3 regions of the Aneurinibacillus uraniidurans genome follow, and region 2 is predicted to be linked to each of the others. Evidence: a T-box and tRNA genes for the amino acid it is inferred to sense, from the RefSeq annotation. Region 2 holds a T-box; the other regions hold tRNA genes.
The links. The T-box of region 2 lies ahead of metG (methionine--tRNA ligase). A T-box ahead of a tRNA ligase gene usually reads a tRNA of that ligase, here a tRNA-Met.

Region 1 (8,790 bases), 860 kb from region 2:
TTCCGCAGTAGCTCAGTCGGTAGAGCAATCGGCTGTTAACCGATCGGTCGCTGGTTCGAGTCCGGCCTGCGGAGCCATGGCCCGTTGGAGAAGCGGCTTAACTCACATGCCTTTCACGCATGCATTCAGGGGTTCGAATCCCCTACGGGTCATTTCAAGGAAGTTCTGCTAAAGTCGCGACGTCCTGTCGCGACGCAGAACCTAGTACATCCTTGTACGTCGGAGGATTAGCTCAGCTGGGAGAGCATCTGCCTTACAAGCAGAGGGTCGGCGGTTCGATCCCGTCATCCTCCATCCTTATTCTAAAGGAAGTTCTGCTAAGAGCAGGCACGTCCTGTGCCTAACGCAGAACCTAGTACATCCTGTACGTCGCCGGTGTAGCTCAACTGGTAGAGCACCTGACTTGTAATCAGGGGGTTGAGGGTTCAAGTCCTTTCGCCGGCACCATTTTTTAAAATAGTGATTTATGTAATGCGGAGCCGTGGTGAAGTTGGAGTTCACGCTGGACTGTCACTCCGGAGGTCGCGGGTTCGAGTCCCGTCGGCTCCGCCATTTATTCAATAAGGTAATATGCGGGTGTAGTTCAATGGTAGAACATCAGCCTTCCAAGCTGAATACGTGGGTTCGATTCCCATCACCCGCTCCATAGTATTACTATGTGCCCGTAGCTCAATCGGATAGAGTGTCTGACTACGAATCAGAAGGTTGGGAGTTCGAGTCTCTCCGGGCACGCCATTATATTTTTTGAATAAGATAATTTGGCGGCGTAGCTCAGCTGGCTAGAGCGTACGGTTCATACCCGTAAGGTCGGGGGTTCGATCCCCTCTGCCGCTACTTTCATTACAGGGGCATAGTTTAACGGTAGAACAGAGGTCTCCAAAACCTCCAGTGTGGGTTCGATTCCTACTGCCCCTGCCATTTTTATACTTGCGGAGGGATACCGAAGTGGTCATAACGGGGCGGTCTTGAAAACCGTTAGGGTGCAAGCCCACGCGGGTTCGAATCCTGCTCCCTCCGCCATTCCTGAATAAGGGCCCTTAGCTCAGCTGGTAGAGCGGTCGGCTCATAACCGATTGGTCGCAGGTTCGAGTCCTGCAGGGCCCATTTTTGCTTTACAAAAACAGACACCATTTTCCAGGGAATATATTTTGGAAGTATGGTGTTTTTCTGTTTAACAAAGAAGATGAAAAATAGCCGCTGTTTCCTATAAAGGAACAGCGGCTATTTTTATTACATGTTTAGTGTAAAGGTAAGTAAAAGATCGTTGCCAGTATCATCGGTAATACTATAAGGAGCATCTAAAAATGTCTCAAAGAAAGAGGCGGGCACATATAGGCTATCATTCTTTTCAGAGGCCGCAGCAGGCATAGAGGCAGAAGTACCATCTTCTTTAAGAACTTGCTTGCTTCCTGCTTTTATTTTGTACGTATGATCTCCCTTTTTAATCATTACAAGCTGAGAGACGGGATCAAAGTTTACTTCTGCATTCACTGTTTCTGCTGTATAGCGCAGCGGAAGATACAGCTGTTTATTCTCATAGTAGTAATGATTAGAAGAATCTACAGAAGAAAGAGGAGTTACATACAGATGCTTTGTTTCACTAATGGCGTCTTTCAGTATCGCATGTAGAAAACCTTGTGGATGAAAGGCGCTGAGCAGCTTGTGATTTTTTGTTAAGTCTTCGAAATTTACTGTTTCTGTATTTGCAGGATAGACGATAGGTGTAACTTTTCCGAAATTCCACATGTATTCATCAATCTCTACATTCAATTGGATTGCTCCAGGCAGTGTTCCATCTTTATCTTTAAACATAAAATCGAGCTTACCAATGGAACGAACAGGAAGGTTGTTAGCATCTACAAAATAGTCGAGTGTGAGAGAAAATGATTGCAGACCCTGTTCACGTGCCATTTCTGCAACCTTTTTCGGTGGGTATTGCTTTTCCATTTGTTTAATTTCTTTAAGTGCCTCGGCGAAATTTTGTGCCAAAATGTCTTCTGAAATGTCATTTTTGGAAGCAAGGCTTGGATCGATTTTATTCATTTCTTGGACGATGTTTAGCAGGAACGTACGTACTTTTGGATCATCTGCTGCATCTTTTGCGATGCTATAAAATAAAGCTGTAAGTTCTTCGATATTTAACGTAACAGAAATATGAGAAGCTGTCGTAGACTGTCCGTTCGGCAGTGTGACTGACACATTTCCTTTGTTCTGAATATGAGGTAAGTTATAGCTATGCTTTTCACTATATTCTTGAATAAAAGCAACGGTCAGCTCATTCATACGCTTTTGAAATTCGGCAAGCGCCTCTGGATTGATTTCAGATGTTTGCGGTGCAAGAGAGGCAAACAGGTACTTAGAGTCCAGAGGAGTTTTAACATAAGCAGCCTTTGGAGAAAGTAGAACGGTAAGCGATGCATTTTGGTCGCCTGTCCATAATTTCTCCTTACGAAGAAGGCTGTCATGATTTAACGTCATGGTCATGCTCGCATGTTGACGGTCATACTGAGAGCCTTTGAGTGTAATTCCTTCACGCATCGTTTTAAGAAATTCCTCTGCATCCTGAAGTTCTTTATCGGTTGGCTTCCTCATATGGGCAAGCTTTAGCATAATGTCTGCATCCTTGCTTGTCATCCGAATTGTGCTTTGAAAATCATAGTTTGGTTGGGAAGCCGCTTTCACAAAAGCGTTGCGCAGGGTGAGAGCATCCCCGGAACAGCCAGAGAGCAAAGTAAGGATAAGTACTAAAAAAGCTAGTCCCCATTGTTTGTAATGTCGCATCTTTCTCCTCCATTTAAGGGAATTTTTTCTTTTATTCTCTCATCATAATGGATTATGAAAATTTTAACAACGAAAAAAGCGCTCTCAATCGTCATGATACAACGTTTGAGAGCGCTCGAAGGGAGAGTAGAAAAATGAGTTAGCTGTACTGTGGACGGAGCTGAGCGCGTTTGTTTACATGCTTATCGGCTCCAAGTGCGGCAATCGCCCCATCAGCGGCAGATAGAACAGCCTGCTTGATCGGGGTACGACGAGCGTCCCCGCCTGCGAATACGCCGTCTACGCTCGTTTGCAGAGATTCATTTACTTCAATGTAGCCTTCCGCATCGCGTTTGACGGCATCCTTCAGAAAGTCGGTACCTGGTTTCATACCGGCGAGATATAGGAAGATACCATCGACATCCCACGTTTCCAGCTCTTGCTGATCGTTCTGAATAACGGCCTTTTCTACATTGTTTTCGCCAATGATTTCTTTGACGCGATATTTTTTATAAATTTTGACGTTATCGCTAGACTCAAGTTTGGATAGATCAACGTCACCTTTTAGATTGCCTGTCGGGATGAGGAAGCGTACTTCCTTGCAGAATTTGGACAGGGTTTCTGCCTCATGCACCGCTTCTTCATTGTCACCTGTAACGATAACCGTACGCTCCTGGAAGAAAGCAGCGTCACATGTTGAGCAGTAGCTTACCCCACGGCCTGTAAATTCTTCTTCGCCTTTAATTTTGCTTGATGGAGCTTTGGCACCAACGGCGATAAATATACTTTTTGCTTTAATTGTGCCCTCTGGGACTTCAAGTTTTTTGATTTCTGGATCGGAGAAATCAACAGACAGGACGTTCGTACGCACAAATGTCGCGCCAAAATCATGTGCCTGTTCTTGCATGCGCTGAAGCAGTTCAAGACCCGTCAGCTCTTCTTTAACACCTGGATAGTTAGCAATTTTATGCGTAATTGCAAGTGTACCGGCTGATGGCGCCTTGTCAATCACGAGAGTTTTTAGACGACCACGAGCTGCGTATACGGCTGCCGATGCGCCTGCCGGTCCACCCCCGATGGTGACAAGATCGTACACTTCATTGAGAATACTTTTATCAACGGATTTAAAAATTCCTTCCGCTTGACCATCTGATGGAGCGGCAGGAGATTCATTTTGAGCTGCTGCAGTATTAGGGACTGGACCTTCGTAATCATCAGGAAGCTCAAGTAGCTTGCGCATTTTCGGCTCCTGAAAGCCAAGAACGAGTTTGCCATTGATGTAGGTAGCAGGCGTACCAAAAATTTTCTTCTGTTGTAGCTGGTCGAAGTACTCCTTATTCTCTGATACGTTGCGTTCTTCGTAAGAAATGCCCCATGCATTCAGTTGTTCTTTTACTTTTTTGCAGTAGGGACAGCCGTGGCTTGTGTATACAATTACATTGGACTCCGTCATATATTTCCTCCTGATCGTATCGTAGTCATTCTATTATTTGCATGAATCGTAAAAAGATGAATGGTGTAGTCACTCTTTGTTTCTATTTGATATTAATTTAAAATCGTTATCAATAACTTACGATTTCATTATATGTAGGTGATAAGATATTGTCAACCTTCATATTCATAAAAAAAGAGCGCGTAATTGCGCTCATAAACGTAACACTAAAACTTATCATCCTCAGCTACACCAGAGGGAACACAGGAAGCTACTGCTGTCGCCAGATCTGGGTCCGTAATCAAGAGGGTAAGTGGATAAAACGGAAAAGGACTCTCTTTATAGCGGTACAGTTTTGCTGCGTATTGTGCAGCTTCTGCGAACAGCTTGTGATCATCAATGCCTAGCTTGCCATGCCATGGGGTAGTGGATTTTGCTAAAGCTGCTTCAAACAGAAGAATCGCACCCTCGACATTGTTGTTGCGAAAGTGGTGCAGTGCGACAGCAATTTGTAATAGTGCTTGTAGGAGTTTGTTACGACCTTCTTGCATCCAGTACTCTTCCATTACTTCGTGGCACTCATAATAATCTTTTTCTACATTAAAATAGTACACGTATTCAACATATAAGCGATCGTACATCATAGGCTCCTTAGTTGAAGTAGCAACGGTCAATAACCGATAAATAATCAAGACGAGGTCGAAAGCTTTCCGGGATGCGGTGACCGTGTTCAGCGATATACGCATACGGAATAGATTTACGCCCATTTGCCTGATGGGCATCGTCCCAGAAACGGATGACGTGGGAAGCATCCAGTACATACGTCTCATCCTGCGTTGTGAAGCGTATGATTGTAAAGGCGATTCCGTCCTGTTTATGTACGAGGCGCATGTGGCTAATTTGATGCTCATGAAAATTTTTTAGCGGAAGCGACGTATGATTGCGCGTTTCTTTCGCTTCAAAATCGATATAACGCCCCCGGTATACACCGTTGTAATCTGTCGTGGATGGCTGGCGGAAATAGGCTTCCCGGATGACCGCAGCAGAGCGAGATGGATAATCGACTTTTACAATTTGGAGCGGTGTCGGTTTTTTATGAACAGCGGCCATTTCGTGTGCCACATAATATTGGTTGCTTTCATTTACCTCTTCCTCAAGTGTCATTCCTCGATTGGCAGCCCCTTGCTGCTTTGTCTGCATCATAGCGAGGAATTCACTTGCTTTCATGCGTTCCGGTGCAGAAGAGACCATCGAATCAGTCAGTTTCTGTTTCCCGTTTGGATAGTGGATCTTTCTCACGAGTGTTCACCTCTTCGTTATGTATCTTATCAGATGCGAAACGTTTTCGATACCGTATAATAACAAGACAGGTCTATAAGACAAGGAGGAAATGAAATGGATAATCTGTTAGAACTCATTAAAACACGCCGTACGATTGGAAAGGTCACGGATGAACCGGTGCCGCGTGAACATATTATGCAGATTCTGGATGCGGGGCATTGGGCACCGAGTCATCATAATACACAGCCGTGGAAATTTTTCGTCATGACGGGAGAAGGACGGAACCGTCTTGGCGAAGCATACGCCCGTATCTCGATTGAGGACAAGGGAGCAGAAGGAGAAGAAGCGGCTAAACTGCGGGAGAAAGGCATTCAGAAAGCCTACCGTGCGCCGCTAGTCATTGCGGTTGCTTGCGTACCAACAGAAGGGGAACGTGTGATGATAAGGGAAGAGGTAGCCGCTACATCTGCATGCGTACAAAATATGCTGTTGGCTGCGCATGCGCTTGGATATGGCGCAATCTGGCGTACGGGTGCACCATGTTATGATGTACGAATGAAAGAAGAATTCGGGCTTGGAACCCACGATGAGATGGTGGCGCTTCTGTATATCGGACGTCCGCAGATGGAGCGAACCGGTATTCGTATGAACCTGGAAACAAAAATAGAATGGTTTACTTCATAACATGAAGAAAGCGGACAGGAATCATCTGTCCGCTTTTTCGTCTAGAAAACTTTCTTTTGTGCTCGTTCTTCCTTGAGAATCTCGACCGCTTCCCGGAAGCGCATCGAGTGAATAATCTCCCGTTCACGCAGGAACGTAAGAGAGTCCTTTAAATCTACATCATCTGTCAGGTCAATGAGCCACTGATAAGTCGCACGCGCTTTTTCCTCAGCTGCAATATCTTCGTACAGGTCCGCGATTGGATCGCCTTTGGCCGCGATATAGGAGACGGTAAAAGGTACACCTGATGCATTCGTATAAAACAGTGCTTTGTCATGATTGGCATAATGCTCGCCTAGACCGGCCTCTTTCATCTGATCGGGGGTGGCATCCTTGGTTAGCTTATATACCATAGTCGCAATCATTTCGAGGTGGGCGAGTTCTTCGGTGCCGATGTCATTGAGAAGCCCGATGATTTTAGGTGGGACCGTGTAGCGCTGGTTGAGGTAGCGGAGTGCGGCAGCTAGTTCACCGTCTGCACCACCGTATTGTTCAACCAAAAACTTGGCCATACGTGGGTCACATTTGCTGACACGAACCGGGTGTTGTAGTTTTTTTTCATATATCCACACAATGGATCCCCTCCTTCGAATAAGTAGTCATACTTGCCATGGCCACGGTTGGTCTTTCCACATAAATGGAGTAGGTGACAGGCTATATCCGAAGCTTGTAAGAGGCCCGAACAGACATTCAAATTGCTTTTTCAGATGCATGCTTTTTTGCACGTATTCATTGTACTGAGCAATGGCTGCCTGATCGTTTGGATGTGTGTCGAGGTAGAGGTTTAATTCTACGATAATAAAATCCGTTTCTTGAAGCTCATGAAGCAGCTCATAGTATTTTTTTTCGTTTTCTTGCATTATTTAGTCAGCCTCCTCCCGTTTACCAGACTTATGCGGGCTCTCATATGGCGCAAAAAGAGCCGGCCATAATGTACCGTGGTGAAAAGCTTGAGCCGGAGAGAACTGGGGGAGTCCCGGTGGCTGGAATGTCATGTACAGTTGAGGTGGTGTTTCGTATGTTCGGATTGTCATCGGGGGACAAGGGTTAAACGGACTGTTATATACGGTATACGTCTTACGAAACGTATGCACGTCATCCATCTCCTCTCGTTTGTTCAATCTTTCCTATATGTACAGCAAACTTGCATGTCTTAGTACTTTTTTTGTGAAGTAGGCTATTCGCTGATTTTCGACAATTTTCATATGTTTTCTTGCTGTATATGCTAGATTGCTGTCGATTTACTTGCTTGAATTTTTACATCAGTATGGTATAAATGAAAAGGCAGAAGAAACGAACGTGAAGTGGTTGTGTACATATATAAGGAGGAATCAGGACATGGAATATGCAATTATTGCCCTGCTTCTAGGAAGCATTGGCCTTCTCGTCTATTCATTCTATAAAGAGAAGGACCAGGTAACTCAACTAGAAGTGAAAATGGAAAACTTATCGATTCAAATCCTGCAGGAGATTCACCAGGTACAAAAGGCACAAAAAACGATGAAGCCACAGACAAGCCGTAAAGCAACCGAAACACGCCGTGCGAAAGAAGATCTGAAGGAGCAAAAAGAAGGTGCGTAAGATCGCCATTTCTAAAAATACAATCCGGGGATTTGCAGCGGGTGTGATTGTTGCTACAGGCGTACTGTCGCTTACTTATTACGGCACGGCATCGAATGCACCAGAGGCAAAAGCAGACAGTACGAGTGACGCAGCAGCGTCTCCAACAGCGATCAAGAAAATTGATATGCCAGAACCACAATCCGGCACATCTACATCAATGGCGAAGCCAACTTATAACATGACGCTCGTCATCGGGAAAGGCATGAGTCCGGAAGATGCAGCGGCTAAGCTTGAGGAAAATAAAATCATTGAGAATAAGAAGTATTTGGTGAAATATTTAAATGACATGAGCTGGATGGGTTCCGTGCGATCCGGCACGTATGAAGTAAATAGTGATATGACAATTAAAGAGATTGCGGCTTTACTGGCGCACAAAAAAGTACAAAAATAAGGAGAAGCGAGCTTTTAGCCCGCCTCTCCTTATTTTTTGTTATTTTCGTTTTAGCGTGTAAGAAATCTCAAAAATACGGTTCCAGGGCAGAGTTGCTTTCTCGACACGGAAACGGATCGGAGCCTGCTGCATCCCTGCTTGTGTGCGGGTTACATAAGAGAGGGAGGAAAGGAGACGATTCGCTTCGGTCGGCATAGGTGCGGTAACGATTGCCTCTTCCTTGGGGTCAAGCTTGCGAGCCTGATCATAACGGTGCACATACTGTGGGCGCTTCACTGCATTGTAGTAATAATCTTCTGCATAGCGCAGGGCCATCCATTCTTCATGCGCGGTATTCCAGACAGGTTCTCCCCGAATCATCTCCATATGAGCCAGCAGAAGTCCGATTGTATTCCCACCTGTATTCCACGATGCGTAGCTTTCAAACTGTCCAGATAGCTTCTGCCTTATGTACGCTTCCATAAAGTCGGTATCCGGGAACCACAGATAGGATACGTCAGCTAGCCCCCGAATGGTGCCTGCATGTTGGCGTGACCAGTCCGCTACAGTATCGAGTTCTTCTTCACCGGAATGAATGTAT
Region 2 (17,800 bases):
GTATGGTCATACGTATGCCTCCAGAAAGAATCATATTCTTAATCCTATTCTGTCCAGAAGCGATTTGTGCCATACTTACCCATTGTACTGGTTCATTACGCGCAGGAACGAAATCTCTGTCCATGCTTTTGATGCATCTGCGGCTCGTTTGACAGCCTCTTCAACGTCTGCTTTCTGCTCCGACGGGAATGTACCGAGAACATAATCAACGACTTTGCGTCCAGGCTCAGGACGATCAATCCCCACCTTAATGCGTTTGAACTCTTGCGTCCCCAGATGGGCAATCAATGACTTAATGCCATTATGTCCGCCTGCACTCCCTTTCGTACGAAGACGAATTTTACCACAGGGTAGATCAAGATCATCATAAATCACCAGTAAGTCTTCTTCAGGATCAAGTTTGTAAAAATTCAGCAAGGGTGCCACACATTCACCGGATAAATTCATATACGTCAGCGGCTTGACGAGGATGACCTTCTCACTTCCTACACGCCCTTCTCCAATCAGTCCCTTAAACTTACCTTGATTCAGCGTAATTCCCCATTCATCTGCTAAACAATCAATCGCCCAGAAACCTACATTATGTCGTGTCATCTCATATTCACGACCTGGATTACCCAATCCTACAATAACTTTCATATGTTATCCTCCATTATAAAAAAGCGCACCCGCTCAGGATGCGCTTTTCTTGCATTCAATTAGTCAAACAGCTTACTTACTGACAGTTCTTCATGGACGCGAATAATCGCTTCCCCAATAATCGGCGCAACCGAAAGTGCCTTGATTTTTTCACTCTGTTTTTCCGGTCCGAGCGGAATCGTGTTCGTTACAATCAATTCTTTGATGCTTGAGTTCTCAATACGCTCGATGGCTGGACCAGACAGTACAGGGTGTGTACAGCACGCATACACAGCTTTTGCTCCAGCTTCCATCAATGCATTCGCAGCCAGTGTAATCGTACCTGCTGTATCGATGATGTCATCGATGATGATCGCTGTTCTGCCTTCAATGTTACCTACGATATTCATAACTTCTGCCACGTTCGGTTCCGGGCGGCGTTTATCGATAATCGCAATTGGTGCTTCCAGGCGTTCAGCCAGTTTCCGCGCACGTGTTACACCACCATGATCAGGCGATACAACCACAATATCTTCCAAATTTTTCTCTGCAAAATGCTGACCAAGAATCGGAACACCAAGCAGGTGATCAACCGGAATATCGAAGAAACCTTGAATTTGAGTGGCATGGAGGTCCATAGTAATGACACGATGTGCCCCAGCTGTTTCAATCAAGTTCGCTACCAGCTTCGCTGTGATCGGATCACGAGCGCGAGCTTTACGATCTTGACGAGCATATCCATAATATGGAATAACAACGTTGATGCTTTTAGCAGATGCACGTTTTAATGCATCCACCATAACGAGCAGCTCCATTAGGTGCTCATTAACCGGTGCACTTGTGGACTGAATGACGAATACGTCCGCACCGCGAACACTTTCGTTTAGCTTAATCTGTACTTCCCCGTCACTAAAATGGATAACCTGTGCATTTCCCATCGGAAGACCAATATGATCTACGATTTCTTTTGCCAGAGCCGGGTTTGCATTACACGTAAAGACTTTCAACTTCGGGTCGCGATAATTCGCCATACTGCTCTATAACCTCCATACTCTCTATACTTATTTCTTTATAATTTTGCTTGCATAATTTTCTTTGTTCGTCTGACGTGTACGAGCGATAGCAAGTGCACCATCGGGAACATCCTGATTAATTGTGGAACCCGCAGCAATATATGCTCCTTCTCCCACTGTGACAGGCGCTACCAGATTGGTATTACAGCCAACGAAAGAACCGTCTTTTACAACCGTCTTATACTTCTTCACGCCATCATAATTCACCGTTACTGTACCGCATCCAACATTTACATCAGCACCGATCTCCGCATCTCCAAGATAAGTAAGATGTGAAACTTTGCTGCCTTTGCCAAGTGTCGTATTTTTCAGTTCGACGAAATCGCCAACCTTAGCACCCTCGCCTACATGTGAGTTCGGGCGCACATACGCAAATGGTCCAACCGTTGCATCGCTGTCAATGCGGCTGTCCATTAATACCGACTGCTTAATGTGAACGCGATCTCCTACTTCACAATTCATAAGTTGTGAGTTCGGTCCAATTATACAATCTTCCCCGATGACCGTACCGGCTCCAATCAACGTACCCGGGTAAATCACAGTATCCCGACCAATTACTACATTCGTCTCGATATACGTATTCTGTGGATCAATAAGGGTCACACCTGCACGCATATGAGCTTCCAGAATTCGGATGCGCATCATCGCTTCCGCTTTTGCAAGCGCTACACGATCATTCACCCCAATGGTGACTTCATCTGTAACAGATGCTTCAATGCTTTGACCGTCCTTCTGTAGAATTTCAATTACATCAGTCAGGTAAAATTCACCTTGGGCATTTTTATTATCTACTTTCTTCAGTGCCGCGAACAACTTTTGGTTATCAAAGCAATATGTTCCCGTGTTAATCTCCTGAACACGCTGCTCTTCTTCATTCGCATCTTTCTGCTCTACAATACGCTCCACTTGTCCGTGTGCATTACGAATAATACGTCCGTACCCGGTTGGATTGTCCATAATCCGGGTTAGAATCGTTCCGGCAGCTCCGCTCGCTTCATGGTCTGCTGTAAGCTTTGCTAATGTATCCGCGCTAATGAGAGGCTCGTCTCCGGAAAGCACAAGGGTAGTCCCCGGCGCATCTTCCAAGAGAGGGGCAACCTGCATAACTGCGTGTGCTGTTCCGAGCTGCTGCTCCTGCATGACATACTCAACATGCGTGCCAAGCTGCTCCTGTACTTTCTCCGCTCCATGCCCAACCACTACAACAATGCGGTTTGCGTTCAGCTCTTGCAGGTTATCCACAACGTGCTGAACCATCGGCTTGCCGCAAACGGGGTGCAGCACTTTGTACAGCTTCGATTTCATTCGTGTGCCCTGTCCGGCAGCTAATACGACCGCAAATTTATCTGACATAGTACCCTCCCGTTTCGAATAAGTTCCACAATGACTATATCTTAATTACAACTTGATTTCAAGGCAAAAGAAAAAGAGGCCCTCTATATAAGGCCCCTTTGTTTGCAGCTGTTTTTACGCGCCCTCTTCTACGAGTTCTTCACTCTCTGTGACTTCCCCTACACGTTCGTATTCAGCCAGTACAGCGGCTTGAATCTTTTCGCGAGTAGACGAAGAGATTGGATGCGCGATGTCGCGGAATTCCCCTTCTGGCGTACGTTTGCTCGGCATTGCCACAAACATACCGTTGTTACCATCGATAACGCGGATGTCATGAACCACGAATTCATTATCGATCGTAATGGAACAGATCGCTTTCATGCGTCCATCTGTGTTGACGCGGCGGAGTCTTACGTCCGTCACTTCCATGTCTGCTCACCACCTTTTTCCAATTATCAAAAGCTTGATAACTGTAATTCCACTAAAGGTGGTGAAAATCCTTCCACAATTCCGAAAAAAAATCAATTTTTTATAAAATTTGGATTTTTACCTACTGACATGGTAGTTATCTAGCCACAGAAGCAACTAATTCGATCTCGATTCCCACATCTTTTGGAAGGCGAGCTACTTCTACGAGGGAACGGGCCGGGCGATGCTCATTGAAATACTGGCCGTATACTTCATTAATTGTTCCGAAGTCCTCAATATTTTTAACAAAAACTGTTACTTTTACAACATCATTTAGCGTCGCGCCAGCCGCTGCCAGCACTTCTTTCAGATTCGCAAACACTTGATGCGTCTGAGCCGTAATATCACCAGCTACAAGCTCCCCTTCTGCTGTCAACGGAATCTGTCCTGATGTAAAAATCAGGTCCCCTGCTTTAATTGCCTGTGAATACGGTCCGATAGCCGCTGGTGCTTTTGTGGTTGAGATGGATTGCATCATACATAAATCGCTCCTTACTTGATTTATTATACAAATCGATTTCCAAGTTCAAGCTTAATTTCTTTATCTCGTATATCCATTTCTTTCATCTTTAGCAGCGAAACATACTCATCTACTAACCGTTCTTCCACATCTGACGTCTCCATCAGCACACCGACCCCTACAACCTGGGCCTTAAATTCTGCAAGCAGGTCGATCATTCCCTGAATCGTACCGCCGGCTTTCATGAAGTCATCAATAATGAGGACCTTAGAATTCTCAGGCAGACTGCGACGTGCCAGTGACATCGTCTGGATTCGTTTGCTGGACCCGGATACATAGTTAATACTTACGACCGAACCATCGGTCACCTTGCTATAACGGCGCACGATCACCACCGGTACATTCAGGTATGCAGCCGCCGCATAAGCGAGCGGAATTCCCTTTGTTTCCACTGTCATTACATAATCTGCTTCCGCGTCGGCAAAAATAGAAGCAAATACTTTGCCAATTTCCGCAAGTGCTTCCGGGTCACCAAGCAAATCAGCCATATACAAATAGCCACCTGGGAGCAAGCGTCCTGGTCCTTCTAACTTTTCTTTTAGCTTATTTACAGCTTTGCAGGCTACTTCTTTATTCATTTGTGGAATATATTTCACACCGCCTGCCGCTCCGGCTACTGTCTTCAGCAACCCAATCCCTTCTGTCTCGAATAACTCTTTGATGATGGATAAATCTTCACTAATAGAAGATTTGGCCGCTCCATACTGTTCCGCAAAGTATGTTAATGGGATCAACTTATGCGGGCGAGCAAGTAGGTGCTGCGTCATATCAACGAGGCGGGCACTTCTGCGCAATTTATTCATTCTTGTTCCTCCGTATCAAAAAACCGAATATTATGAAGTGAATATACCACTTTTGTACGGAATTACGCAAGTGCTACCCGTTATTTTCCCCGAGAATCCGAACGGCATATACTTCCTTACAAAACCCGCGAAGTCCGTTATAAATGCGATTCATACGGGACTCCCGATCCGTTAATGCAAAAACCGTGGGTCCACTTCCAGACATCAATACCCCGTCCGCTCCAAAGCGGCGCATACGCTCTTTAATCTGTTGTACCTGCGGATGCATCGCAAGCGTAACTGACTCCAGATGATTGCCTAGCGCACGACAAATCCCTGAAAAATTCTGTTCGGCAATCGCCTTCATCATCTGTTCCGAGCGACATCCATCCGTTAATTCCGATACTTTAAGCGCTCCGTACACTTCTGCAGTCGAGACCCCGATCGGAGGCTTGGCAAGAATAACCCAGCACGGTGGGGGAGATGGGAGCTTCTCAATTTTTTCTCCTCGCCCACGAGCAAGTGCCGTTCCTCCATATACACAGAATGAGACATCCGAACCGATACGCGATCCAAGATCAGCCATTGTCTCCAGGCTCATCCCTAAGTTCCATAGGCGGTTTAATCCGCGAATGGTAGCAGCTGCATCACTGCTGCCGCCTGCAAGCCCCGCCGCAATCGGAATCTGCTTATCAATATGAATATGCACACCCTGCTGGATACCGAACTGCTCTTTGATCAGGCGTGCAGCCTGATAGACATGATTGCGTTCATCAAGCGGCAGGTAGCTTACTGTGCAATCCAGCACAATCCGATCTTCTGCCAGTGTCGTAATCGTCAAACGGTCTGCAAGATCGATTGTTGTCATGACCATTTCAATTTCATGATATCCATCCGGACGTCGCGCTAACACATCAAGTGTCAGATTGATTTTAGCCGGAGCTTTTACCATAAGGCGTGCTTCTTTCACCTGGATTTTCTTCCCTTCCATATTCATGCTTTGCTTATTTTAGCATTAATACGGAACAGGTCGCAATGTGTATAGAAATGACCGGGCCATTGCCCGGTCATAGTGGGGAAGAATTTTATCGATCAGGATTTTTGTTTTGCGAGCGCTTCTTCGGCCAACTGGATGGCACGCTTCACCATGTTCCCGGCATCCCGGGTTGTGATCCCGCCCCATCCCTCTTTTTGTACCGTATCATAAAAGCCTAAATCCTTTGCTAATTCAGTCTTGAACTGCTCGGACATTATGCCTCTTCTGCGTCCCATCAAATACAGCCTCCTTTTGATTCCTTCCCTGTATATGTAGTATGCCCCGAACAAAATAAAAACAGCAGGATAAAATCTCCTACTGTTCAAGGGCAATACGGATGTTTTCGTCACTGCGGCAAATCATGAGTTCTACTGTTTCAGTAAGCACATCTGCATAGCTGTAGGAAACGCGTTCAAACGAATGCTTGTCCTCATCCAGCTTAACAATAAATACGGATGGATATGTCTCTTCGAGTACACCCATCCTCTCCACGGTCTTGCGACGGCCACCGTTCGCACGAAGCAATATGCGTTCTCCGATGTGGCTATCCAAACTACGTTTTATATCCTGTAACGTATTTCTCGCCATTCAGACCACCTCACTACGTATAATTATACCATCACCTTTTTATTATGTCAAATAAATCGATAATTATAGCAGGGATAATTATAATATGTCAATAATATTTTTCCCGGCAATCTCAAACAAAACTGAAAAATCAAAAAAAGAGCTCGCTATACGAGCCCTACGCTTCTCCTACCTGGGATCTGAGGTTTTTCGGAATACCGAGACGAAAGCACCCGCGGGTTTCAATCCCGCCCACTCCTTCAATTCCTGTAATCGTATGTTTCACCATGTCGTATACACTCACTGGCCGCTGAATGGATGTATAGGCTACCTGCTCCGCTATGTATACAGGATCCAGTGTATGAATATTAATACGCTTCGGTGAACTAGCAAAGTTAGCCCCGGCACTCAGAATCGCTTCGAAATGAGACTGGCACGCACCCGCAAAAATCACAAGGCTATCTTTGCACTGCTGGAATATACGAGCCTTTCCCACTGCCTCTACAAAAAAGCGGGAATGACGGTAGTTATTCAGATCATCAGCCGATCCCCGTCGCGATTGATAGGCATCATGTCCGGTCAGTACCAGAATGTCCGGACGGTGCTTCTCTAAGAGCGGGATAACGTGCACAGGAAATTCTCTTTCCGGCAAATAATACCCATCCGCAGGCACTTTCATTTCCGCGTATACGGCAAGACACTTACGAAGATAATTCCGATCCCCGTCGAGATGTAGCACCCGACCCGGCCAGTCAAATGACCCTCCCATCTCCCCCGTATGATTAATCTGCCGCCATACATTCTGCTCCCGTGCCCCCGGTCGCGTCTGCTGAATCATCCGCATCGCCTCTTCATGCTTCCGGCGGCATACCTCACGCAGCCGCTCTTCCTGTTCCGGATCGACTTTTATGAGATCAGCAAGCGGTGCATCAGCAAGCAGTCGGAAGTCTACCCCGATAAGAGAACACATCTTGCCGTCCTGCTGGATATCAATGATTTGAAATAACACGTCTCCCCCGTACGATTTACGCACGACCCGATCACCAATCTGCAAACTATTGGCCATAAAAAAACCCTCCTTTCTGCTCCATCGTATGCAGAGCGGAAAAAAGGGTTCTTGCCCGGCAGTTGCCGGGTACACACTATGAGATCAAGTTGCTAATACGAGCAAACTCTTCAAGGGACAGCGTTTCCCCACGCCGCGCCGGGTCAATGCCGGCTTCCTCCAACATCGCCAGCATCTCTTCTTTGCGGTCTTTCCCAAATAAATTGTTCATCAAATTATTAGATAGTGTTTTACGGCGCTGAGCAAAGCTCGCTTTTACAACACGGTAAAACATCTTCTCACTTTTCACTTCCACAGCTGGCTTCTGTCGAATGCGCAGACGAAGCACGGCTGAATCCACATTTGGCTGTGGAATAAAGACCGTATGCGGCACAATCGTGACGATATCTGCCTCGGCATAAAACTGTGCCAGTACACTCAATGCCCCATACGCTTTTGTGCCTGGCTTGGCAGAGATACGTTCTGCTACTTCTTTTTGAATCATGACGACAATATTCTCAAGCGGCAGACGCTCTTCTAATAGCTTCATCAAAATCGCGCTCGTTACATAGTATGGTAAGTTCGCCACTACACTGACAGAAGATTGTTCCGTGAACGTATCACGAATAAGCGTTGCTACATCCATCTCCAGTACATCCCCATGCACAACTTCCGCATGCGGATACGGAGAAAGCGTGTCTGCAAGGATCGGCAGCAGCCGCTGGTCAATCTCAATCGCGGCGACTTTGCCTGCCTGCCGGGCTAGCTGCTCCGTAAGCGCACCAATTCCCGGTCCGATCTCAATAACACCTTTTTCCTTTGTCAGCTCAGCCGCTCCGACAATTTTACTTAAAATATTCAGGTCGATCAAAAAATTCTGCCCTAGGCTTTTCTTAAAAGAAAAGCCGTACTTCTGCAAAATTTCTTTCGTCCGCTTGGGTGTTGCAATATCTCGCGTGTCCATTTCGTCTACTCCTCCTGTGCCTCCACCCAGGCCAGTGCATGGGCGAACTCCTCCCGCGTAATCTGCAGCATTAAAATACGCTTGTGAAGCTGATTGGCGTTTGCATAGCCGACCCCAAGCTTCTCCCCAAGCTTCGTACGCCTTTCTTTCGCGCGTGCGCCCCCAACGAGTCCGGCATCAATCATATCATTCATCGTAATGAGCTCCGCAGGCGCCTCTGCTTCCGTACGAACCGATGCAAGGGCTTCACGAATCACCTCAGGCGTCGCATATTCGACTCCGAGATTGCGTTTCCCTTTCCCATCCGCTTTTGTAATAAAAGCATGCTTACAACCCGGTACCTTCTGACTGATAATTTTACGAATGCGCTCCCCTTGAAAATCCGGGTCCGTAAACACAATCACTCCCCGTGCCTTCTGAGCGCGGGCAATCCGCTCAATCACCCAGGGAGGAATGGCAGAGCCACCCGTTTCAATTGTATCCGCATCTACCGCACGTCTAATTGCGGTTGTATCTGACTTACCTTCTACCACAATAATCTCTTTTATTCTCATCGTAAAATCCTCACTATGTATAAAAGGACAGGAGGACACTTGTCCCCCTGCCTTATCATACCGTTAATTTGGTTTATTCGGGCCAATAATATACACTTTTCGATGCTGCACACCAAAATCCTCTGCCTCTTTGGAAGATGCGAAGAACAGGTCCATGCGGTTGCCTTTAATCTTTCCGCCTGTATCCTCTGCCTTCCGAAAACCGTACCCTTCAATATAAACCCACCATCCAAGCGGTACAACGCTCGGGTCTACGGCCACTGTTCGACCTTCCGTCGCCACTGTGCCTGTACGTGTATCCGCATATTCCGGATCTGAACCCGGCGAGTAGGCGGTCATCCGCACATTCAGTGTTTTACGTGGTGTAAAGCTTCCGTCTTCCTCTGCTATTCGCTCTGCGCGGCGTGTTGCTTCCGCACTGCGAGAAGCCAATGCAGGACGCGCCGTACCGACAGCTACGATATGATCTTTCCAGTCTTTCGTCACTTCATGGTCAATGAGCTTGCGCGAAGTCGGTTGACCATTCGTGTAGACGACCTCATATCGATCGACAATTGTACCATTCTGGCCTTCCTGAATGACTTTCTCCTGTCCTTCAGGCAGCGTGCTATCTTCACGCTTTTTTGTATTGAAGGCTACCGTTTTCTCTTCTGCCACAACTTTTTTCTCGATACGGGTTATCGTAATCGTATCATTTGCTTGTACATTAGCGGTAAGTGCCGGGGTAACCTTGTCCAGCTGACCAAGTGTAATATGCTGCTCACCCAGAATATCCTTAACGCTACACAACGAAGTAGTCACTTTCTTTTTCTGCCCTGCGATATCGAGCGTAACCGGAATCGCCTTGGAATAATAGACATGCATCCCATCTGCAAGTGGTGTCGTCACAGAAGGTGTTATATGATCGGATGGTCCGGGCGTAATACCACGCTCCGTCAAAAATTCTCCAAGTGTATCCGCCTTTGTGGTGGCGGCTTCGACTTGTCCATCATGGACAAATCGGATCGATTTTGTCGGCCACACATTCATGATAAGCACAAGACTTATGACAACAAACACGACAATAGTGGTGAGAAGAATGGCTCGAACATTCTTCTGAAAACCTGACTTACTACTGCTTTGCTTCAAAGTCTATCTGCCTCCTTACGTGGTCGAGAGCCATTGTATGCGATTATGCAAAACGTTGTCAAACCAGTTTTTTACATAACGTTTTACAATTCTCGCAAAAACTCAATGATTATTTTGACCCAATTAATCTCTCGACCGTTGATACGACTGGGGTAAGGAGGTAGGTATAATTTCACATGCGCATTAAATCTGGAATAATTTTTTAGCGTTAGCTGTCGTAATTTGTGCCATTTCCACTACCGAAATATTCTTTAATTCAGCAATCTTCTCAGCTACATATCGTACATATCCACTCTCATTTCGTTTTCCTCGATATGGTTCAGGAGTAAGATATGGGCAGTCTGTTTCAATCAAAAGACGATCCAGTGGAACCGCTTCCGCTACCTCTTTTGGTTTTTTGGCATTCTTGAATGTAACCGGTCCACCAAGTGAGATATAGAAGTTCATTTTGATGCACTGCTCAGCCATTTCTGGACTACCGGAGAAACAATGCATGATGCCGCCGACTTCCTCGGCTTTTTCTTCTTGCAAGATATCCAGAATATCCTGATGAGCTTCCCGGTCATGAATGATAATCGGCAGTTTCAACTTTTTTGCCAGTCTAATTTGTTTACGGAATACGTCATGCTGTACATCTTTTGGTGACGTATCCCAGTAATAATCAAGCCCGATCTCACCAATTCCGACCACTTTCTTCTCCTCAGTAGCCAGCTTCTCAATCCAGATAAGATCGTCGTCGGTCATTGTGATCGCGTCCTGCGGATGCCATCCAATTGCTGTATAAATAAAATCATATTGACGGGCTAATTCGAGAGACGATTCAATCGTCTCTCGGTTGTACCCGATGTTGCAAATATACGAAACACCGTTTGCTTGCGCTCGGGCAATGACTTCTTCTCGGTCTTCGTTAAACTTTTCATCATTCAAGTGCGCATGTGTATCAAACAGCATGTGGAATTCCTCCCCTCGGTAAAGCGGTGCTATTTTACGATGGCACCATTCGGCATGTCAGCCGGTACTGTGGCAAGCGTCAGTTTATCTCCTTCGGAAGCAGCCAAAATCATACCATTTGACATCTCACCACGCAGTTTTACCGGTTTAAGATTGGTTACACAGATCACTTTCTTACCTACTAGCTCCTCCGGTGAATAATGCTTAGCAATTCCTGATACCACCTGGCGCTTTTCAAAGCCAAGATCCAGCTGTAATTTCAGAAGCTTGTCCGCCTTCGGAATTTTTTCTGCTTCGATTACTTGTGCTACACGGAGTTCTACTTTAAAGAAATCGTCGATCGCAATTTCCGGGGCAATCGTTTTTTCTTCTGCCTGCTCCTGTGCTTCTTTCTTCTTTTTATTTTCTTCTGCTTGTTTACGAGCTGCTGCTGTTGTCTCATCAATTGCTGCGATTTCTTTTTCCAGCTCAAGACGTGGGAATAGTGCATCGCCTCGATTTACTTTTATACCAGCTGGTAGCTTGCCCCATGTTTTAGCTGACTCCCAATCGGTTACCCCTTCACCTGCTGTCAGGCCCAGTTGATTCCAGATGGCAGCCGGAGTTTTTGTCATGAATGGCTGCAACCCAACTGAGATAATACGGATACTCTCAGCCAGGTTATACATCACTGTACCAAGACGCTCTTTATTTGCCTCATCTTTTGCCAGTGCCCACGGAGCTGTTTCATCAATGTATTTATTCGTACGGCTGACAAGCTCCCATAAACTTGCTAACGCATTGCCAAATCGCATCTGTTCCATATGCTCTTCCAATCCGGCAAAAGCAGTGCGCGCTACTTCTTTCAGTGACTCATCCAACGCTTCTTCAGCTGTAGGAGCCGGAATTGTTCCAGCAAAATATTTATCGATCATTGCCGTTGTGCGGCTTACGAGATTACCCAGATCATTTGCTAAATCAAAGTTCAGGCGCTGAATGAATGCTTCTGGTGTGAATACACCATCCTGACCGAACGCAATTTCGCGAAGAAGGAAATAGCGAATCGAGTCAGAACCATATCGTTCGATGAGGAACTTCGGATCGATGGCGTTTCCTTTTGATTTCGACATTTTTCCGTCCGGCATAAGTAACCAGCCGTGCCCAAACACTTTTTTCGGAAGTGGCAATTCAAGTGCCATCAGAATAATTGGCCAATAAATTGTATGGAAGCGCAAAATGTCTTTGCCGATCATATGCACATCTGCTGGCCAGTATTTATTGAATTTCGTATCATCTTCGCTCATATAACCAAGTGCGGTAATGTAATTCGCCAGCGCATCAATCCATACATAAATTACATGCTTCGGATCATTTGGCAGCTTGATGCCCCAATCGAATGTCATACGGGATACACTCAAGTCTTCAAGACCTGGCTTCAGGAAGTTGTTCACCATCTCGTTACGACGAGACTCCGGCTGGATGAATTCTGGATTCTCTTCAATATATTGAAGCAGGCGTTCCTGATAATTGGACATCCGGAAGAAATAACTTTCTTCTTTTACAAGATTGACCGCGCGTCCACAGTCCGGGCAGACATGTTCACCCTCTTTTTTCGCCTGATGCTCGGTCCAGAACGCTTCACATGGCACACAATAGTAGCCTTCATATTCTCCGAGATAAATATCTCCTTTATCGATAAGCTTCTGGAAAATCTTTTGCACCGCTTGTTTATGACGCGACTGTGTAGTGCGAATAAAATCATCATATGAAATATCCAGGCGCTGCCACAAATCTTTAATCCAGTCTACAATTGGATCAATGAATTCAAGCGGCTGCTTCCCTTCTTCCGCTGCTCGCTGTTGAAGCTTCTGCCCGTGCTCGTCTGTTCCTGTTAGATAGAAAACATCGTATCCACGCAAGCGTTTGTAACGAGCCATTGCGTCACAGGCGATGGTTGTATACGCATTTCCGATATGCAGTGTGTTACTTGGATAATAAATTGGTGTCGTAATGTAATACGTCGGTTTCATAAAATTCCCACCCTTTCTTCTCATTAAAAAAACCCCACGTCCGCACTGGGACGAGGAGCTCTCGTGGTACCACCCAAATTCCCTGCTTGTACAACTATTTCTCAGACACAAACAGGCTTCAGTCCCGTAACGAGGGCTACGTCATACCCTTACTCAAAAGCTCAGGCACGAAAACTCCGGGGCCATGTTCATCCTGCTTTCCTTACCGGCTCTCACCTACCCCGGCTCTCTGAAAAAGTCCACAGAATTACTCTTCCCATCATCGTTATTTCCATTATTCACTACTATTCTATACAGAATTACCTGCATATAGTCAAGTAAAAGCCGTTTTTTGTTCGTCTTTTCCTTTTTTATGGTGTAAATTTACAGTTTTGTCGAATGAAATCACATTTTTTTCTTCATTTTGTCGAAATTCAACACTTTATATAATAAGTAAAAAATCCCTATTTTTAAATATATTAGAATCAAAATGTCATTAAAACGTTTATTAACTTGCTTAAAAAATGAATTTTATTCCTTTTATATAAGATAACGGGATGTAAATTTTGCATTTTTACATTTCAATCCCAGCAATTGGTTGACCAAAAGCACAATCCTTGATAATATAAGACTACAAACTATTGTCGAAATTTGACGACGAAATCAAAGCATACTTAATGGTTTGAGAGGAGACGCAATAAAAGATGAAATCAACAGGTATTGTAAGAAAAGTAGACGAACTGGGTCGTGTAGTAATTCCAATCGAACTTCGCCGTACACTGGGTATCGGGGAAAAAGACGCTTTAGAAATCTATGTAGATGGCGAGCGCATCATGTTGAAAAAATATGAGCCAGCATGTATTTTCTGCGGCAGCACGAACGAAACAGTTACGTACAAAAGCAAGATCATTTGCGGAGATTGCCTGAGCGAAATGCCGACTCCACAAAAAGCATAATTGTACTAGCCAAGTATTCATTGCATTTGCACGCCCTGTTATGAACTTCACTATAAAATAGATAAAATGAAACGACGAAGGCGCTTCCTTTATAGGAAGCGCCATTTTCTTTACTTTCTATTGATGATATTCATTATATACATCTCGCTTCGGAACACCACGATCATCTGCTGCCTGCTTCACCGCTGCTTTAGCGGGCATTCCCTGTTCTATATAATGATCCACATGCTCAACTACGCTCATAGCCTGCCACCACTCTACTTCTGTATCCGCTGCATCATGACCTGCCCCTTCAACAATAACCGTGAACTCACCGCGCACTTCTCCTTCTCCTTCCAGAAAAGCAAGAACATCGTCAAAAGAGCCGCGTATAAATTCTTCATAGCGCTTTGTCAGCTCGCGTCCAAGCGCAGCCTGACGATTCCCAAGAACTTCGCGCATGATGTGAAGCGTCTTAGTAATTCGATAAGGTGACTCATAAAAAATCAGTGTTTCCTTATACATACGCAAACGCTCCAATTCCTTGCGCTGATCTTTCTTTTCACGTGGTAAAAACCCCCGAAACACAAAACCGTCTGTCGGCAGCCCCGATACGATTAAAGCAGATAGGCCAGCGTTTGCCCCTGGAATCGGAATGACAGAGATGCCTTCTGCTACCGCATCCCGTACCAGCTCCTGTCCAGGGTCAGAAATAGCCGGTAATCCAGCATCACTTACAAGCGCTATTGATACTCCCTCTTCTTTCAGAAGCCGAATAATCTCTGGGCCGCTTGAAAGCCGATTATGCTCATGATAGCTAATCAGACGTGTATCAATCGCAAAATGTGTAAGCAGCTTACGCGTCTGACGTGTATCTTCTGCCGCAATAATATCAACCTCACGCAATGTGCTCACAGCTCGTACTGTCATATCATCCAGGTTGCCGATCGGTGTTGCGACCAGATACAGCTTTCCATACGGACTATCTGCAAAACTCTTTTGCACGAACATTACAATTCCTCCGTTTTACTTCCATAATATATGTCATGGATTTCCTCGCAATAGTGTCCGTCCTCCCGGTACACAATAAGCGGTGGCATCACTTTCAGATCAGGCTTTGCTCCACGTATACCTTCTATTAATACCATGTTTGCTTCTGCACCTGGTTTTGGATACACAATCCGCAGCCGCTTCGGTTCTAGATCATACTTCCGCATCTGATCCATGATCTCTGCCAATCTCCCGGAGCGGTGTACATACGCTACCTTGCCCCCTGGACGCACAAGTCGACTGCTTGCTTCAATCATCTCTTCAAGCGTAAGCATAATTTCATGCCGAGCAATCGCCACATGGTCACGTTTATTTAAGAATGAGGCATCGCTTGTCACGGGCATGTATGGGGGATTACAGGTAACCATATCATAGCGTCCGTATCCAAGGAACTGAACCGCTTCTTTTACATCACCATGATGAACTGTAATACGCTCGTTAAGTCCGTTTAATGCCATATTACGCACAGCCATATCATATAACCGATCCTGAATCTCAACGGCGTCAATTGGACATTGGCTCCGCGCACTCATCAGCAATGGCACAACTCCACTCCCTGTACACAAGTCGAGAATTCGCCCCCGTGTCCGTGGTACACTCGCAAACCTCGCTAGCAGAACAGAATCAATCGAGAAACAGAACACTTCTTTACTTTGAATAATTTTCATGTCTTCGGTGAGCAGATCATCAATCCGCTCCCCTGGATACAAGGTAATGTCTTTCAACGTACGCTGCACTCCTTCGTAAATCTTCCTATAAAAAACGACCCGTCCTATATCGCGGGTCGTTTTGATTATCCCTGTTTGTTTAAAAATGAGAGGCAGAATAAACAATCACCATCTGTTCGCAAACTTCCATAATGAACATTGCATATATGGAATCCTTCCTGATACAAACGAGCCAGATTATCGTATCCCTCTCCGACAGTAGCCGACTGCTGCTTTCCTTTTTTTGCACGAGAACCAGATCCACCAGCCGCTTTTAGCTTCGCTCGCTTCTCTAGTTCCTGCTCGCGCTGCTGCAATCGCTCGCGTAAATGCTGGTTTTCAATTAATAAATTCTTATTTTCCTCCAGCAGCGTAATCATACCTTCTTTTAGCTGACCGATCTCCTGGTATAAGCCGCCTACCTTCTCTTCAATCAGAGCAAGCTGGTGAAACATGCTTTGTTTATTCACAATCCCACCTCAGTTATTCTCTGGTCTCTTTCTCAGACGACACTAATCTCATCGAGCGGAAATTCCAGCATTCCCTCTGCTTCATACAGATTAACCTGTACTTTACGTTCTAACAGATTGACCCCTACAACTTTCCCATATCCCATCGCAGTTGCCACTTCTTTACCGATATCCGGAAGATCATCTTTTGCGCTTTCATAGTTGTCATTCTCATATTTCAGGCAGCACATCAGTCTACCGCAAAGGCCGGAAATCTTGGCTGGATTAAGTGATAAGTTCTGGTCTTTTGCCATTTTGATCGATACAGGTTCAAAATCCCCAAGGAAGGATGAACAACAAAGTATACGCCCACAAGGCCCGATTCCCCCAAGCATCTTCGCCTCATCACGCACACCAATCTGGCGCAGCTCGATTCGGGTTCGGAAAATAGCAGCCAGATCTTTAACCAACTCTCGGAAATCTACACGACCGTCCGCTGTGAAATAAAAGATAATCTTGTTTTTATCAAATGTGTATTCCACATCGACAAGTTTCATCTTAAGCTCGTGCCCGACGATTTTCTCCTGACAGATGATAAAGGCTTCTCCGGCAAGTCGCTTGTTTTCTTCCACCTGCAGCCTGTCCATCTCATCTGCGATCCGCAGCACTTTTTTAAGAGGCAGCACGACATCGTCGTCTGAAACTTGCTTACGTCCGATGACAACCTGACCATATTCGACTCCACGTGCTGTTTCCACAATGACACAGTCATTTTTCTCGACCGGAAATTCACCCGGATCGAAGTAATATATTTTACCCGCTTTTTTGAAGCGGATTCCTACTACGTCAAACAAACGTTATCCCTCCTGCAGACGAAGCACCATATCCTCCAGTGACAGCTGCAGATTCGCGTAATGGGCAAGCCGGTTTTTGGTCTCAAGAATAATCTTCATTCCAGTGGCCAACCGGCGCTGGCTTATGCGTAATGCCTGTTTCTGAAGGGGCTCCACCTGATCAATATTCATAATCTGGGACTCCTGCCCCAACAAGCAAAGAAGTATATCTCGAAACCAAAGCAAAAGGAGGTCAAGAAACAAGTCGATTCGCTCGACTGTTTTCTCTTGTTTCAGCAGTTTATCATGAAGGGTCACAAGGGCATACGTCCCCCGCTCCCATATATCCTCACTTAATTGTATCATTAGGCTTCTCAACTGCGCAAACGATTCTGTTTCACACAGCGCATGTGCCTGCTCAAAATCATTTGTAATAGCAGCAGCCGTACGGGCAAGACCTGCTTTTATGCCCACAGCTTCTAGCTGGCTTGCGATCTGTTCAGGGGACGGGGCAGCGAATTGAACAATCTGACAGCGTGACAGAATTGTCGGCAGGAGATTGTGAATCTGGTTCGTAAGCAGAATCGCCACAACTCCTTGCGGCGGTTCTTCTAGAAATTTAAGCAAACTGTTCGCTGCTTCCCGACTCATCTTTTCTGACTCTTCCATAATGTAAACTTTATGACTCGATTCCGCTGCTCGATAGGAAAGCTTTTTCTGAAGCGTCTGTACATCCTCAATACTAATGACATTTTTCTCAACGGCAATCCGATGAATGTCGAGATGATTGCCTTCTTCAA
Region 3 (3,515 bases), 610 kb from region 2:
GGCTCATAACCCGAAGGTCGCAGGTTCAAGTCCTGCCCCCGCAACCATAATATCATCCTAACTACGTCGGGTTATGTTCTAAGCTAGGATGAGACTGTAGTGCCTGAAAGGTGCAACCATAATGCGGAGCCGTGGTGAAGTTGGAGTTCACGCTGGACTGTCACTCCGGAGGTCGCGGGTTCGAGTCCCGTCGGCTCCGCCATGAATAAGCCGGTGTAGCTCAACTGGTAGAGCACCTGACTTGTAATCAGGGGGTTGAGGGTTCAAGTCCTTTCGCCGGCATTTAAATAAATATGGAGGGGTAGCGAAGTGGCTAAACGCGGCGGACTGTAAATCCGCTCCCTGTGGGTTCGGCGGTTCGAATCCGTCCCCCTCCACCAGTTTTATTGGGGTATAGCCAAGCGGTAAGGCAACGGACTTTGACTCCGTCACTCCCTGGTTCGAATCCAGGTACCCCAGCCATTTTATAGCGAGCCATTAGCTCAGTTGGTAGAGCACCTGACTTTTAATCAGGGTGTCACTGGTTCGAGTCCAGTATGGCTCACCATTTATCCATATGCGGTAAATGAATTATGCGGGTGTGGCGGAATTGGCAGACGCACTAGACTTAGGATCTAGCGCTTCGGCGTGGGGGTTCAAGTCCCTCCACCCGCACCATACATGCGGACATAGCTCAGTTGGTAGAGCACGACCTTGCCAAGGTCGGGGTCGCGAGTTCGAGTCTCGTTGTCCGCTTTTCTTGGTATTTCTGGAGGTATAGCCAAGTGGTAAGGCCAAGGTCTGCAAAACCTTTATTCCCCGGTTCAAATCCGGGTACCTCCTGTACATCTTATGCCGATGTGGCGGAATTGGCAGACGCGCACGACTCAAAATCGTGTTCCTTCTGGAGTGTCGGTTCGACCCCGACCATCGGTACCATATTGCGGGTGTAGTTCAATGGTAGAACATCAGCCTTCCAAGCTGAATACGTGGGTTCGATTCCCATCACCCGCTCCATCAAGTTCATATGTGCCCGTAGCTCAATCGGATAGAGTGTCTGACTACGAATCAGAAGGTTGGGAGTTCGAGTCTCTCCGGGCACGCCATAGTATGTCGGGAAGTAGCTCAGCTTGGTAGAGTACCTGGTTTGGGACCAGGGTGTCGCAGGTTCGAATCCTGTCTTCCCGACCATTTTTATGTCTACATATGGCGGTGTAGCTCAGCTGGCTAGAGCGTACGGTTCATACCCGTAAGGTCGGGGGTTCGATCCCCTCCGCCGCTACTTTATATAGGGGCATAGTTTAACGGTAGAACAGAGGTCTCCAAAACCTCCAGTGTGGGTTCGATTCCTACTGCCCCTGCCAGTTTTTCATACATGTGGAGGGATACCGAAGTGGTCATAACGGGGCGGTCTTGAAAACCGTTAGGGTGCAAGCCCACGCGGGTTCGAATCCTGCTCCCTCCGCCATGGGCCTATAGCTCAGTTGGTTAGAGCGCACGCCTGATAAGCGTGAGGTCGGCTGTTCGAGTCAGCCTAGGCCCACCATTTATATAGATTTTGCGGTCGTGGTGGAATTGGCAGACACGCTATCTTGAGGGGGTAGTGATCCATGATCGTGCGAGTTCGAGTCTCGCCGACCGCATCATATAAAGGCAAAAGTAACATAGCCCTGTGGTTCTCTATTAGATTGAGAGCACAGGGCTATGTTTGTATTATTTCACGCTAGTACAAAAAAGTTTCTTGATCTTTGTTACTTTTTAAAAATATGATGACAGTAGAATTGAATGATAGGTATAGGTGGGACGGATGTGTTAAGTGAAGTAATATTGGAATTGGTGTCAACACAGCAAAAAGACCCATATGCACTGATATGGAGAAGGCTATTTGTTATTCTATATAAAATAAAGCGTAATGCTGATTTAAAGGGAGATACGGTGACCTTATATCAAGTGAATGGGTATGACATGATCTACACACCTGATGAAAGAAAGTTTAAATTGCAAGCAGAAGGTATCACCTTTAATTTAAAAATTGATGAACTTGTTACGGGAATATGTGAAGGAAGGTTCTTACCTTCTTAAATTAAAGATAATAAGAAATAAAAGATGAGTAGGGTTATCCTGTAAGCAGTTGGTCGAATCGCTTGTGGGATACCCCTTTTTTAAATTTATCTATTGGATATAGTATCCACATCGCGTTCTTTTTTCGATGAGCTTCCTTTTATCTACTTACATCAACCCAATGTTCAGAAAATGTTCAGGACCGTTTGATAAGATGAAATTATGATTGTAAGAGTTCGAGGCTGGAGGTGAAAGTAGCTTGATTCATACACGCAATGTGACTGCCTATGATACATCCTTCCTTTATCAAGCCTATAAGGAGGCAAGAGAGAAGGAACTTTCACAAATGGGATGGGATGCAGAAGAGCAGGAAGGACTTCTTCGTGTGCAGTTCGACATGCAGAGACGTTCGTATGCGCTTCAGCATCTAGCGGCTGATCATAACATTATCTTGCTTGATACGGTGCGCATCGGTCAGATTATGACCAAAATCACGGATCGTTCTATCTGGATTATTGATGTTTCTTTGCTTGCAGAATACCAAAATAAAGGGATTGGTACGCGTTTGATTCATGATATTCAAGCGAGAGCAGAAGAGACGGGGAAGGCTGTACGTTTACATGTACTGCATAACAATCCAGCGCAATGTTTGTATGAACGACTTGGGTTTTATAGGGTAGGGGAGAAGTTTCCTTATGTTGCTATGGAATGGCTGCATAATCAAACAACAAGAGCAAGTAGAAAGGAAGAAGAGGTTCCACTTATGTTTGGTGACATGAAATGAGTGATGTTTGAACGGTATCAAACTGTTTATCTTCATCCTTGTGGAAAGAAACGAAGACATTGTCATGCTTCTTGGCCGTACACTCCAAACAATCTGTAGCTATTTAAAGTTTATCGAGAAAAAGGACTGGTAGGGCTTGAACTTCGACATTATCCTCTACATCACTAATGCAAGTTGTAAAAAAGAGTTTATCTCGAGAGAAGAAGTTGCGGCGATTGTTCAGCAACTTCTCCAAAAGTCTGAATTAATCAACTAAAGATCAAGAGAAAAAAAGGAAGAGGGTTATCCTGCAAGCAGCTCGTTCAGTAGCTTGTGGGATACCCTTTTTTGCATTTTATCTATCTGAATGTAGTCATTCACATCGCGTTCTTTGTTAGAGGATGGAGGTGAAAATAGCTTGATTCATACACGCAATGCGACTGCTGCTGATGCTTCTTTCCTTTATCAAGTCTATAAGGAGACAAGAGAGAAGGAACTTGTACAAGTAGGCTGGGGTGAGGAAGAACTGGAAGTATTTCTTCGTATGCAGTTTGCTATGCAGAGACGTTCGTACGAGCTTCAGCATCGAACAGCCAATCATAACATTATTCTGCTTGGTACGGTGCGTATCGGTCAGATTATGACTGAAGTCACAAATCAAGTCACAAATCAAGTCATATGGTTTATTGATGTGTCTTTACTTGCCGAATAT

Region 1: it has a tRNA-Met gene. The T-box ahead of metG (methionine--tRNA ligase) is inferred to sense a tRNA for this amino acid. The anticodon was not compared.
Region 3: it has a tRNA-Met gene. The T-box ahead of metG (methionine--tRNA ligase) is inferred to sense a tRNA for this amino acid. The anticodon was not compared.

What each region holds. Positions count from the first base shown of each region.
Region 1 is NZ_CP116902.1:2,918,568-2,927,357, reverse strand. It holds tRNA gene PO771_RS14685 (tRNA-Asn) at 2-77, shown strand; tRNA gene PO771_RS14680 (tRNA-Glu) at 79-152, shown strand; tRNA gene PO771_RS14675 (tRNA-Val) at 222-294, shown strand; tRNA gene PO771_RS14670 (tRNA-Thr) at 372-447, shown strand; tRNA gene PO771_RS14665 (tRNA-Asp) at 476-552, shown strand; tRNA gene PO771_RS14660 (tRNA-Gly) at 573-646, shown strand; tRNA gene PO771_RS14655 (tRNA-Arg) at 659-735, shown strand; tRNA gene PO771_RS14650 (tRNA-Met) at 761-834, shown strand; tRNA gene PO771_RS14645 (tRNA-Trp) at 845-918, shown strand; tRNA gene PO771_RS14640 (tRNA-Ser) at 932-1,020, shown strand; tRNA gene PO771_RS14635 (tRNA-Ile) at 1,032-1,104, shown strand; gene PO771_RS14630 (copper amine oxidase N-terminal domain-containing protein) at 1,231-2,781, opposite strand; gene PO771_RS14625 (FAD-dependent oxidoreductase) at 2,921-4,213, opposite strand; gene PO771_RS14620 (DUF309 domain-containing protein) at 4,420-4,833, opposite strand; gene recU (Holliday junction resolvase RecU) at 4,844-5,482, opposite strand; gene PO771_RS14610 (nitroreductase family protein) at 5,588-6,157, shown strand; gene PO771_RS14605 (manganese catalase family protein) at 6,199-6,768, opposite strand; gene PO771_RS14600 (spore coat protein CotJB) at 6,796-7,056, opposite strand; gene PO771_RS14595 (spore coat associated protein CotJA) at 7,060-7,299, opposite strand; gene PO771_RS14590 (hypothetical protein) at 7,535-7,777, shown strand; gene PO771_RS14585 (hypothetical protein) at 7,770-8,210, shown strand; gene PO771_RS14580 (DUF4127 family protein) at 8,250-8,790, opposite strand, start outside.
Region 2 is NZ_CP116902.1:3,772,841-3,790,640, forward strand. It holds gene PO771_RS18985 (anti-sigma-F factor Fin) at 1-10, opposite strand, end outside; gene pth (aminoacyl-tRNA hydrolase) at 76-639, opposite strand; gene PO771_RS18995 (ribose-phosphate diphosphokinase) at 699-1,649, opposite strand; gene glmU (bifunctional UDP-N-acetylglucosamine diphosphorylase/glucosamine-1-phosphate N-acetyltransferase GlmU) at 1,680-3,044, opposite strand; gene spoVG (septation regulator SpoVG) at 3,159-3,452, opposite strand; gene PO771_RS19010 (RidA family protein) at 3,589-3,966, opposite strand; gene purR (pur operon repressor) at 3,996-4,814, opposite strand; gene ispE (4-(cytidine 5'-diphospho)-2-C-methyl-D-erythritol kinase) at 4,888-5,784, opposite strand; gene PO771_RS19025 (small, acid-soluble spore protein, alpha/beta type) at 5,886-6,065, opposite strand; gene veg (biofilm formation stimulator Veg) at 6,145-6,417, opposite strand; gene yabG (sporulation peptidase YabG) at 6,575-7,462, opposite strand; gene rsmA (16S rRNA (adenine(1518)-N(6)/adenine(1519)-N(6))-dimethyltransferase RsmA) at 7,539-8,405, opposite strand; gene rnmV (ribonuclease M5) at 8,411-8,959, opposite strand; gene PO771_RS19050 (resuscitation-promoting factor) at 9,023-10,087, opposite strand; gene PO771_RS19055 (TatD family hydrolase) at 10,271-11,038, opposite strand; gene metG (methionine--tRNA ligase) at 11,068-13,047, opposite strand; T-box leader at 13,091-13,319, opposite strand; gene PO771_RS19065 (AbrB/MazE/SpoVT family DNA-binding domain-containing protein) at 13,731-13,982, shown strand; gene rsmI (16S rRNA (cytidine(1402)-2'-O)-methyltransferase) at 14,100-14,972, opposite strand; gene PO771_RS19075 (tRNA1(Val) (adenine(37)-N6)-methyltransferase) at 14,972-15,679, opposite strand; gene yabA (DNA replication initiation control protein YabA) at 15,805-16,188, opposite strand; gene PO771_RS19085 (PSP1 domain-containing protein) at 16,221-17,021, opposite strand; gene holB (DNA polymerase III subunit delta') at 17,025-17,800, opposite strand, start outside.
Region 3 is NZ_CP116902.1:532,505-536,019, forward strand. It holds tRNA gene PO771_RS02655 (tRNA-Met) at 1-47, shown strand, start outside; tRNA gene PO771_RS02660 (tRNA-Asp) at 126-202, shown strand; tRNA gene PO771_RS02665 (tRNA-Thr) at 210-282, shown strand; tRNA gene PO771_RS02670 (tRNA-Tyr) at 296-380, shown strand; tRNA gene PO771_RS02675 (tRNA-Gln) at 388-462, shown strand; tRNA gene PO771_RS02680 (tRNA-Lys) at 472-547, shown strand; tRNA gene PO771_RS02685 (tRNA-Leu) at 575-657, shown strand; tRNA gene PO771_RS02690 (tRNA-Gly) at 663-735, shown strand; tRNA gene PO771_RS02695 (tRNA-Cys) at 751-822, shown strand; tRNA gene PO771_RS02700 (tRNA-Leu) at 834-918, shown strand; tRNA gene PO771_RS02705 (tRNA-Gly) at 923-996, shown strand; tRNA gene PO771_RS02710 (tRNA-Arg) at 1,009-1,085, shown strand; tRNA gene PO771_RS02715 (tRNA-Pro) at 1,094-1,170, shown strand; tRNA gene PO771_RS02720 (tRNA-Met) at 1,188-1,261, shown strand; tRNA gene PO771_RS02725 (tRNA-Trp) at 1,270-1,343, shown strand; tRNA gene PO771_RS02730 (tRNA-Ser) at 1,359-1,447, shown strand; tRNA gene PO771_RS02735 (tRNA-Ile) at 1,449-1,525, shown strand; tRNA gene PO771_RS02740 (tRNA-Leu) at 1,540-1,622, shown strand; gene PO771_RS02745 (hypothetical protein) at 1,789-2,061, shown strand; gene PO771_RS02750 (GNAT family N-acetyltransferase) at 2,300-2,824, shown strand; gene PO771_RS02755 (GNAT family N-acetyltransferase) at 3,222-3,515, shown strand, end outside.